DNA from 3 places in the Saccharopolyspora antiqui genome. Region 3 is predicted to be linked to each of the others. Evidence: riboswitches for the same ligand, from Rfam matches in the RefSeq annotation. Region 3 holds a riboswitch; each other region holds the start of a gene.

Region 1 (3,267 bases), on a different contig from region 3:
CTTCTCGATCTCGATGTCGATCCCGGCCTGCGGAGCCAGGTTGTCCTTGATGTACTGCAGGATCTCGCCGTGCGGGGTCGGGCTGACCCCGACCCGCAGCGGCGCATTCGGGTCCTCGGCGGCCGAGCCGCCGCCTCCGCACGCGGCCAACACCAGTCCGGCGGCGGCCACCAGGGCAGCGAAGCGCAAACGCATCAGTTGTGTCCTTTCTGGACAGAGCAGGAGAGGGTTGTGCGTGCGAAAGCGGGCTACGGCGGTTTCGCACGCATGAATGGTTGGGGGGCGAATGGCTAAGCAGCAGTGGTGCGGCGCCGGTCGACGAGTTTCGCGGTGCGATCGGTGATCAGCTGCATGGCGAAGGCCAGCACCCCGAGCACGACCACCGATCCGTACAGGATCCGGTCGTCGTAGCCCTGGTAGCCGTCCTGGATCGCGGTGGTGCCCAGTCCCCCGCCGCCGATCGCACCGGCCATCGCGGCGTAACCGATCAGCGCCACCGCGGTGACGCCGACCGCACCGACCAGCGCGGCTCGGGCCTCGCCGAGCAGCACCGTCCACACGATCCGCAGCCGAGAAGATCCGGTGGTGATCGCCGCCTCCACAACGGTGAAGCCGACCTCGCGCAACGCGTTCTGCGTCAACCGGGCGAAGAACGGGATGGCGCCGATGGTCAGCGGCACGATCACCGCGGTGCTGCCGATCGAGGTGCCGATCAACAGCCGGGTGAACGAGGCCAGCACCACCAGCAGCACCACGAACGGCACCGAACGCACCACGTCGACGACGACCCCGAGCACCCGGTACAGCACGGGTCTCGGGTTCAGGCCGACCGGCGAGGCGAGGTGCAGCAACACCCCGAGCGGCAAACCCCCGAGCACCGCCAGCAGGGTGGAGACCAGCACCATGTAGAGCGTTTCGACCGTCGCTTCGGCGAGTAGTTCGAAGACCTCCGACCAGGGGGTCACATCGGTCACGCAGCAACTCCGTCAACGCACACCGGAGCGCGTCGCACGTGCGCATCCCGCTCGATCATCCACTTCAGAGCCGCCTCGGCGCGCTCACCGGTCAGGCCGATCTTGAACTTCGCCACCGGCGTGTCCCCGAGGCGGGTGAGCCCGCCACCCAGGATCGCCAGCTCGACACCGAAGCGGCTGGCGGCTTCCGGCAGCAGCGCGCCAACCGCGGCGAACCCGACGAGCACGACCTCGGCGACGACGTCGTGCCGACCACCGGTCGGCTTGAGCGGCTCCGCCTGGTCGGTGTCGGGCAGCAGCGCCGAACCCACTCGGCTGCCCGGCGCGGCCACCAGGTCGATGACCTTGCCGTGCTCCACCACCCGGCCGCCCTCCAGCACCGCGACGTCGTCGGCGATCCTGCGGACCACCGCCATGTCGTGAGTGACCACCAGCACGGTGACACCCAGTTCGGCGCGGGCGCGGTCCAGCACCGTGAGCACCGAGTCGGTGGTGCCCGGGTCGAGCGCCGAGGTCGGTTCGTCGGCCAGCAGCACCGACGGCTTGGCGGCCAGCGCACGGGCCACCGCGACCCGCTGGCGCTGCCCGCCGGAGAGCTGGTCGGGGTAGACCGAGGCCTTGTCGGTCAGGCCCACGAGGTCCAGCAGCTCGCCCACCCGGCTGCGCCGCTGCGGGCCGGTCAACCCGGCCGCTTCCAGCGGCAACGCGATGTTTCCTGCGGCGGTGCGCTGCCGCAGCAGCGAATCACCCTGCGGCACCACGCCGATCTGCCGGCGCGCGGCGCGAAGCGCCTTGCCATCAAGGGAAACCAGGTCGGTGCCATCGACGCGGATGGCTCCGGCGTCCGGCTTCTCCAGCAGCGCGATGCAACGCGCCAGGGTGGACTTGCCGGCGCCGCTCGGGCCGACCACACCGCACACCGCACCGGCCGCGACCTCCATCGACACGCCGTCGAGGGCGCGGACGGTTCCGTTGTTGTGCTGGAAGGACTTGGTCAGGTTCTCGACTGTGATCACGATCGGCTCCACATCAGCTCGCGACGGCCGCGCACGCGGAAGCGGCGACAGGCCAAGGAACTTCGGACAGGGAGGAAGGGCTGGGTCACATCTCGCGACGACAGGCGGTGGTCGTCCGACGCCCGTGGTCGATGACGCGTCGCTGCGTCAGCAGCCTCCGGATGTGGCTTTGCCTCGATCGGGCCAGCTGACCTCGGGTTTGACCGGCAGGCGGGCTGGCTAACAGCGCGTTGGACTCCACAACAACTCCATCGGTCCTGGCGTTAGCACCTGCCCTGATCGGGTGGTTGCTGCGGCTTCGCTGAGCCAGGTCTCTCGGCCGCTCGGGATGGATTTCCCGAATAGTAGAACCCACTGGCGGATTCCAGCGCAAGTTGATAGCCGTCACTTTCCGAAATCGTTTGCCAAATCACACACCTGGACGAGCGGGAATTTTCCCGCCATACCAGGTGTTACCAGTGACTCCGTGTAATGGAAGTGCTTCGGTTGGCAAGCGTCCGGATGGGTGGTTCAGCGAGCGCTCTCGGCAGCCGCGGCCTCGGCGATGCGCGCGAAATCGCCGATCGACAACTGCTCGCCGCGCGCCGCCGGATCGACGCCCGCAGCACGTAGCACGGCCTCCGCCCGGCTCGCGGACCCGGCCCAGCCCGATAGCGCGGCGCGCAACGTCTTGCGCCGCTGGGCGAACGCGGCATCCACCACCCGGAAGACCTCCTGCCGCGACACCGTCGACGGCGGCGCGATGCGCCGGAACGAAACCAATCCGGAGTCCACATTGGGCACTGGCCAGAACACCTTGCGCGGCACCGGACCGGCGCGCCGCACATCGGCGAACCACGCCGCCTTGGCGCTCGGCACGCCGTAAACCCGGCTGCCCGGCTTCGCGGCCATCCGATCGGCGACCTCGGACTGCACCATGACCAGGCCGTGCACCAGGCTCGGCAGCTCGGCCAGCAGGTGCAGCACGACCGGCACCGCCACGTTGTACGGCAGGTTCGCGACCAGCGCTGTCGGTGGCTTCGCGAACTCCGCCGCGCGGACCCGCAGGGCGTCCGCTTCCAGCACGGTGAGCCGGTCGGCCAGCGCCGGAGCGAACTCGGCGGCGGTGCGCGGCAGCCGCGCCGCGAGCACCGGGTCGATCTCGACGGCGATCACCGCTCCGGCGGCAGGCAGCAGGGCGAGCGTCAGGGAGCCCAGCCCGGGGCCGACCTCCAGGACGACGTCGTCCAAGCCGACCGAGGCCGACGCCACGATGCGGCGCACCGTGTTCGGATCGT
Region 2 (3,267 bases), on a different contig from region 3:
CTTGGTGAGGATGTCGATGCACAGGGCGACTGCGGCCACCCCGAACAGCAGCCCGAGCAGCCGCCGGGACCCGACGCGCGGCGACTTGCCGGTGTCCGCCGCGTCGGTTCGCGTCTCGGGGTCCTGCGCTGCGACGGTCTGCTCGCCGTCCGCCCGCTCTGCGGGGGACTGCCCGGAGGAAGACTGCTCGGTGCTCACAACGGCCATTGTCCCTGAACCGGACCGAACGCATCGCGGCAGTACCACCTCCGTCCGCAGGCGGCCGATCACCATCCGACCTACCACCACCCGGCGGGTGCCGCCGCCACCCGAAACCGCCGCCGCAAAACCCACCGCCAACTGAGAGGTGAAGGGCACCTTTTACCAACTAACTTGGCGAAAGGTGCCCTTCACCCCACCCCCAGCTTCCGGATCGCGGAACGATCAGTCGAGGAAGCCCGGGGCCGGGCGGGGGTCGTCGATGGGGACCCATTGGCCGTCGGCCTGCTCGTAGTGCCAGGTGGGGCCGTCGATCACCAGGTTCCGCAGGGCGCTGACGACGCGGTCGACGTGCTCGTGCGTGGTTCCCAGGCCGACGCTGATCCGCACCGCGCGGTCGGCGTCCGAGCCAGCCCGCGAGAGCAGCCGACGGGTGGCCAGGTGTGCGCAGAACAACCCGTCGCGAACGCCGATGCCGTGCTCCGCCGACAGCGCCGCAGCCAGCAGACCGGGATCCTGACCGTCAACCGTGAAGCTCACCACGCCGACCCGGTCGTGGTCGGCGTCGAACAGGCGGAGCTCCCGGAGCCCCGGCACGCCGCGCAGCCCGGCCCGCAGCCTGGTCAGCAGCGCCTGCTCGTGCTCGACGATGTTCGCCCAGTTCGCCGCGAGCGCCTGGCAGGCCACCGCCAGCGCGTGCACGCCGACGGTGTTCGGCGAACCGGCCTCCTGCCGCTGCGGCCCGGTCGTCCAGCTCACGGACCGTTCCCGCACCGACCGGGTGGCGCCGCCACCGGCGAGGTACGGCTCGGCGGCGTTGAGCCAGTCCGCGCGGCCGATCAGCGCACCGGCGCCGAACGGCGCGTACAACTTGTGCCCGGACAGCGCCACGTAGTCGACGTCGAGCTCGGTGATCCGCACCGGCCGGTGCGGGGCGAGTTGGGCGGCGTCCAGCACGGTGCGCGCGCCGCGACGGCGAGCCACCCGTGCGAGCTCGGCTATCGGCCACAGCTCGCCGGTGACGTTGGAGGCGCCGGTGAGCACCGCCAGCCGCGGCCCCTCCGGGCAGTCGGCCAGCGCCGCGTCCAACGCGGCGACCGCGTCCGCAGGCGTCTCCGGCGCGGCGATGCGGCGCACCCGCGGACCCGTCCACGGCAGCAGCGCGGCGTGGTGCTCGGTATCGAAGACGACCACGGACGTGCCGCGCGGCAGTGCGCGGGCCAGCAGGTTCAGCGCGTCGGTGGTGTTGCGGGTGAAGACCACCGAGTCGGTGCGCCGGGCGCCGACGAAATCCAGCAGCTTGCCGCGAGCGCTTTCGTAGACCCGGGTGCACACCTGGGAGGCGAAACCGGCGCCGCGGTGCACGCTGGCGTACCAGGGCAGCAGTTCGTCCACCGCCGTCCGCACGGCCCGCAGGCACGGCGCGCTGGCCGCGTGATCGAGATTGGCGTAGCCGACGCTTTCCCCGGTGACCAGCGGAACCCGCAGCGCGCCACCCACCACGGCGGGAATCCGATACTCCACATTGGACTGAACTGGTATGTCGATGACGGCGGACGACATGGTGCCCCTCCTCGGGCCTCACCGGACCCGCCAGGAAGGGTCCGCGCTTGCCGAGTCGCCCCACGCGACCGGCCAGGTCCTCACCCGGGGCACCCCACCGCGGTAGGAGGGTTGCCGGCCAGCAAGCCGGGGCTTGACGCTGGCACTCATGACCTTCGACCCAGCACCTTAGGAAAACCGCCGCACCAGAGCAACAAGGTTCCCAGCACGTGGGAACAGCCGTCGTCACACCGGATCCAGTGAAGGGTGAAGGGCACCTTTCGCCAAGTAACTTGGTAAAAGGTGCCCTTCACCTGGGGCTACGCCTTGGTGACGGCGACCTTGATCTCGGTGCCTTCGCCAACGGTGCCGGTGAAGCCGTCCGAAACGGCGCCGGGTTCAACCGCGTTCGCGAGGGTTTCGCCCGCGATGAATTCGCGGTGCGCGGCGAGGGCGTCCAACACGTCGGCGGGCGCCGACACGGTGGCCGTGATCCGGTCCGACACCTCGAAGTCCGCCTCGCGGCGGGCCTGCTGGACGACGCGGACCACGTCGCGGGCCAGGCCTTCGGCGGCCAGCTCCGGGGTCACCTCGATGTCCAGCACCACCAGCCCGTTGCCGTTCGGCAGAGCCGAGGCCGCTCCGGTGTCGGTGGACACCAGCCGCTCGGTGAACTCGCCATCCCGCAGCTCGATACCCGCCGCGACCACGGTGTCGCCGGTGCGCCGCCACTCGCCGGACTTCACCGCCTTGATCACCTTCTGCACGTCGCGACCCAGCCGCGGACCGGCGGCCCGCGCGTTGACCGCGATCTCGAAGCGGCCGTGCGCGGCGACGTCGGTGCTCAGTTCGAGCTCCTTGACGTTGACCTCGTCGCGGATCAGATCCGTGAACGGTCGCAACACCTCCGCCTGCGGGGTGGCGACCACGAGCTTGGCCAGCGGCAACCGCACCCGCAGCTTGTTGGCCTTGCGCAGCGCCAACGCCGACGAGCACACCTGCCGCACCTGGTCCATCGCGGTCACCAGCGCGGCGTCCGCGGGCAGTTCGTCGACCAGCGGCCAGTCCGCCAGGTGCACCGACCGGCCACCGGTCAGCCCCCGCCAGACCGCCTCGGCGGTCAGCGGCAGCAGCGGCGCCACCACCCGGCAGGTCACCTCCAGCACGGTGTGCAGCGTGTTGATCGCGTCCCGGTCACCGGCCCAGAACCGGTCGCGGGAGCGGCGCACGTACCAGTTCGTCAGCACTTCGAGGAAATCGCGCACGTGCGCGCAGGCACCGGCCAGGTCGAAGGCGTCCATCGCCGACTGCACGTCGCCGACCAGCTCGTTGGTCTTGGCCAGCGCGTAGCGGTCCAGCACGTGCTTGCTGTCCACACTGGACTCACCGGGGACGCCCGCGGCGTTGGCGTACAGCGCCAGGAAGTACCAGGAGTTCCACAGCGGCAGCACCGCCTGCCGCACCGCGTCGCGGATACCGCGCTCGGTGACCACCAGGTCGCCGCCCCGCAGGATGGGGCTGGACATC
Region 3 (3,267 bases):
GAGCCGACGTGCTCAAGATCCCGCACCACGGATCCCGCTACACCACACCGCGTTTCCTGCAAGCAGTGCGTCCACGGCTGGCCGTGATCAGCGTCGGAGCTGGCAACAGCTACGGCCACCCAAGTCCGTTCGTGGTCGACACCCTCACCCGCGCGGGCACCAGAGTGCTCCGCACCGACCAGGAAGGAGATATCGCCATCCTGCCCGGCCCGCAAGGCCCCCGCTACGTCTCGCGAGGCGACCCGTTGCGCGCGACGGAGTCGTAGCCGATGCCAAGAACCGAGCGGCACCGCACGAGTGCCGGTCGCCACCCTCCGGCGGGTGCCGCTCGGTTTCCGGACGGGATTACAGGCCGAGGGCTTGGTTGACCGCCTCGGTGGTCGGGGCGATGGTGGCCTTCGGGCCGAGCTGGTCCTGCACCGCGTCCAGGGTCTTCAGCCCGTCACCGGTGATCAGCAGCACGGTGTCGGCGTCCGGGTCGATCTTGCCGGTTTCGATGAGCTTCTTCGCGGTGGCCACGGTGACCCCACCGGCGGTCTCGGCGAAGATGCCCTCGGTGCGGGCCAGCAGCCGAATGCCGTCGCGGACCTCGTCGTCGCTGACGTCCTCGATGGCGCCACCGGTCTTGCGCACGATGTCCAGCACGTACGGGCCGTCGGCGGGCGCGCCGATGGCCAACGAGCGGGCGATGGTGTCCGGCCGCACCGGCTGGACCACGTCGTGGCCGTTCTTGAACGCCGTGGACACCGGGGAGCAGCCGGTGGCCTGCGCGCCGAAGATCCGCACCGGGCTCGGCTCCACCAAGCCGACCTGGCCGAGCTCGTTGAATCCCTTGTAGACCTTGGTCAGCTGAGAACCAGAGGCGATCGGCACCACGATCTGCTCGGGGATGCGCCAGCCGAGCTGCTCGGCCACCTCGAAGGCCAGCGTCTTGGATCCCTCGGAGTAGTAGGGCCGCACGTTGACGTTGACGAACGCCCAGTCCTCGTGCTCCGAGGCCAGTTCGGTGGCCAGCCGGTTCACGTCGTCGTAGTTGCCGTCGACGGCCAGCAGCGACCCGTCGTAAACCGCGCTCATCAGGATCTTGGCGCGCTCCAGGGTCTTGGGCACCAGCACCACCGAGTCCCAGCCGGCGCGGGCGGCTGCGGCGGCAACCGCGTTGGCCAGGTTGCCGGTCGAGGGGCAGGCCAGCACCTTGAAGCCGAACTCGCGGGCCGCGGCCAACGCCACCGCGACCACGCGGTCCTTGAACGAGTGGGTGGGGTTGCCGGTGTCGTCCTTGATCCAGATCCGCTTGACGCCCAGCGCCTGGGCGAGCTTGTCGGCCCGGATCAGCCTGGTACAGCCCGGTTCGGTGTTCGGGTGCTCCTCGACGTTGGAGGGGACCGGAAGCAACTGCTTGTAACGCCAGATCGAGCGCGGCCCGGCTTCGATGTCCTCCCGGCGGATCCGGCCGAAGTCGTAGGCGACCTCCAGCGGGGAGAAGTCTTCGAGGGAGACGAACTCGGGGGCCAGCGGCTGCCGGTGCCCCTCTTCCTTGGACACCAATTCGACGGCATTACCCAGGTCCAAGGCTTTGTTGGCAGCGGTCTGGGCATGGGCAGCAACGGTCATCGCGAGGTCCTCTCCTCATCTGTCCCGCGGACGGGTCGGAATTGGCACCGCTTTCGCCAGCGGCCTCGCGCAAGTACACGATTCGCTGACGACGGTTGCCGGGGCTTCATCGGGCCGTTCCCTCTGCCCCTCTGGATGAGCTATGCAGTTGTGCCCGCAACGCTAGTGGACCGCGCCTGGTCCTGGCCAGGGCGATCCAGATGGCGGGACTGTCGCCGATGCGTGCGACGATGCGTGCATGAACGCACCGGCCGTGGTCCCCGATCCGCTGCAGCTGGTTCTCGGCGACGAGGAACTGCTGGTGGAACGCGCGCTGTGGGCCGCCGTCGGCGCCGCCCGCGCCGCTGATCCGGAAGCCGAGCTGCGCCGCGTGAAGGTGAGCGAACTCACCCCGCCGGAGCTGACCGAACTGCTCAGCCCGTCGCTGTTCGCAGAGGGCCGGGTGCTCGCCATCGAATCGGCGCAGGACGCCGGTAAGGAGATCGCCGAAGCCCTGCTGATGCACGCCCGGCAACCGGCCGACGGCGTCATGCTGGTCGTCGTGCACAGCGGTGGCGGGCGGGCCAAGCACGCCAAGGAGCTACCAGGCGCGTTGCGCAAGCTCGGCGCGCGGGTCACGGAGTGCAACAAGATCACCAAGCCCGCCGAGCGGGAGGCGTTCGTCCGCGACGAGGTGCGGCGGGCTGGCGGCAAGACCGACGCCGCCGGAGTGGCCGCGCTGATCGAGACGGTCGGCTCGGATCTGCGGGAGCTGTCATCCGCGGCTGCGCAGCTGGTCGCCGACACCGGCGGCAAGGTCGACGAGGTCGCGGTGCGCCGCTACCACCGAGGGCGGGCGGAGGTCACCGGTTTTGCGGTCGCGGAGAAGGCGGTGACCGGGGACCGGGCGGGTGCTCTGGAGGCGCTGCGCTGGGCGGTGCAGCTCGGCGTCGCGCACGTGCTGATCGCCGACGCCCTCGCGGACTCGGTCCGCACCATCGGCCGGGTCGCCGCCGCCGGTGGCCGGGGCGACCCGTTCCGGCTGGCCAGTGAGCTGGGCATGCCCGCGTGGAAGGTGAAGAAGGCGCTGGCGCAGTCCCGCGGCTGGAACCCGACGAGTCTCGCCGCGGCGCTCCAGGCGGTCGCCGAGGTGAATGCCGGGGTCAAGGGTGTCGCCGCAGATGCCACCTACGCATTGGAACGCACGGTCCTGCGCCTGGTCGAACTCCGCAACCAGCGCTCCTGACACCCGCAGCCAGGCTTGGGTGCACAGCAAAAGGCCCCTTCCCGAGGAGGAAGGGGCCGAAAGCTCGGGCCGTGGCTCAGAGCTGGTTGGCGCGCCGCGCCAGCGCGGACTTCTTGTTCGCGGCCTGGTTCTTGTGGATGACGCCCTTGCTGGCGGCCTTGTCCAGCGCGCGGCTGGCGGCCCGCTGCAGCTCGATGGCCTGGTCCTTCTCACCAGCGTCAGCGGCCTCGCGGAACTTGCGGATGGCGGTCTTGACCGAGGACTTGACGGCCTTGTTGCGCAGCCGGTTCTTCTCGTTGGTCTTGATCCGCTTCATCTGGGACTTGATGTTGGCCACTGTCGCGCCTCTTCCTGGTCTGTCGAATCGGTCGTGCCGCGCTGTTTGTTGGCGCTGCGCTCGGCAGGTTTCCTCCACGGCGGAATGCCGC

Evidence for each region. A riboswitch is a leader RNA that binds a small molecule or an ion and turns the genes downstream of it on or off. The one in region 3 is predicted to bind S-adenosylmethionine.
Region 1: another riboswitch for S-adenosylmethionine. It lies ahead of ACTWQN_RS35325 (methionine ABC transporter ATP-binding protein); the one in region 3 lies ahead of thrC (threonine synthase).
Region 2: another riboswitch for S-adenosylmethionine. It lies ahead of ACTWQN_RS19650 (aminotransferase class V-fold PLP-dependent enzyme); the one in region 3 lies ahead of thrC (threonine synthase).

What each region holds. Positions count from the first base shown of each region.
Region 1 is NZ_JBQQBO010000037.1:11,347-14,613, forward strand. It holds gene ACTWQN_RS35315 (MetQ/NlpA family ABC transporter substrate-binding protein) at 1-195, opposite strand, end outside; gene ACTWQN_RS35320 (ABC transporter permease subunit) at 291-974, opposite strand; gene ACTWQN_RS35325 (methionine ABC transporter ATP-binding protein) at 971-1,990, opposite strand; SAM riboswitch class I at 2,236-2,325, opposite strand; gene rsmA (16S rRNA (adenine(1518)-N(6)/adenine(1519)-N(6))-dimethyltransferase RsmA) at 2,501-3,267, opposite strand, start outside.
Region 2 is NZ_JBQQBO010000012.1:25,779-29,045, forward strand. It holds gene lspA (signal peptidase II) at 1-207, opposite strand, end outside; gene ACTWQN_RS19650 (aminotransferase class V-fold PLP-dependent enzyme) at 424-1,761, opposite strand; SAM riboswitch class IV at 1,800-1,915, opposite strand; gene ileS (isoleucine--tRNA ligase) at 2,061-3,267, opposite strand, start outside.
Region 3 is NZ_JBQQBO010000005.1:66,022-69,288, forward strand. It holds gene ACTWQN_RS10745 (DNA internalization-related competence protein ComEC/Rec2) at 1-266, shown strand, start outside; gene thrC (threonine synthase) at 346-1,614, opposite strand; SAM riboswitch class I at 1,627-1,756, opposite strand; gene holA (DNA polymerase III subunit delta) at 1,853-2,839, shown strand; gene rpsT (30S ribosomal protein S20) at 2,916-3,176, opposite strand.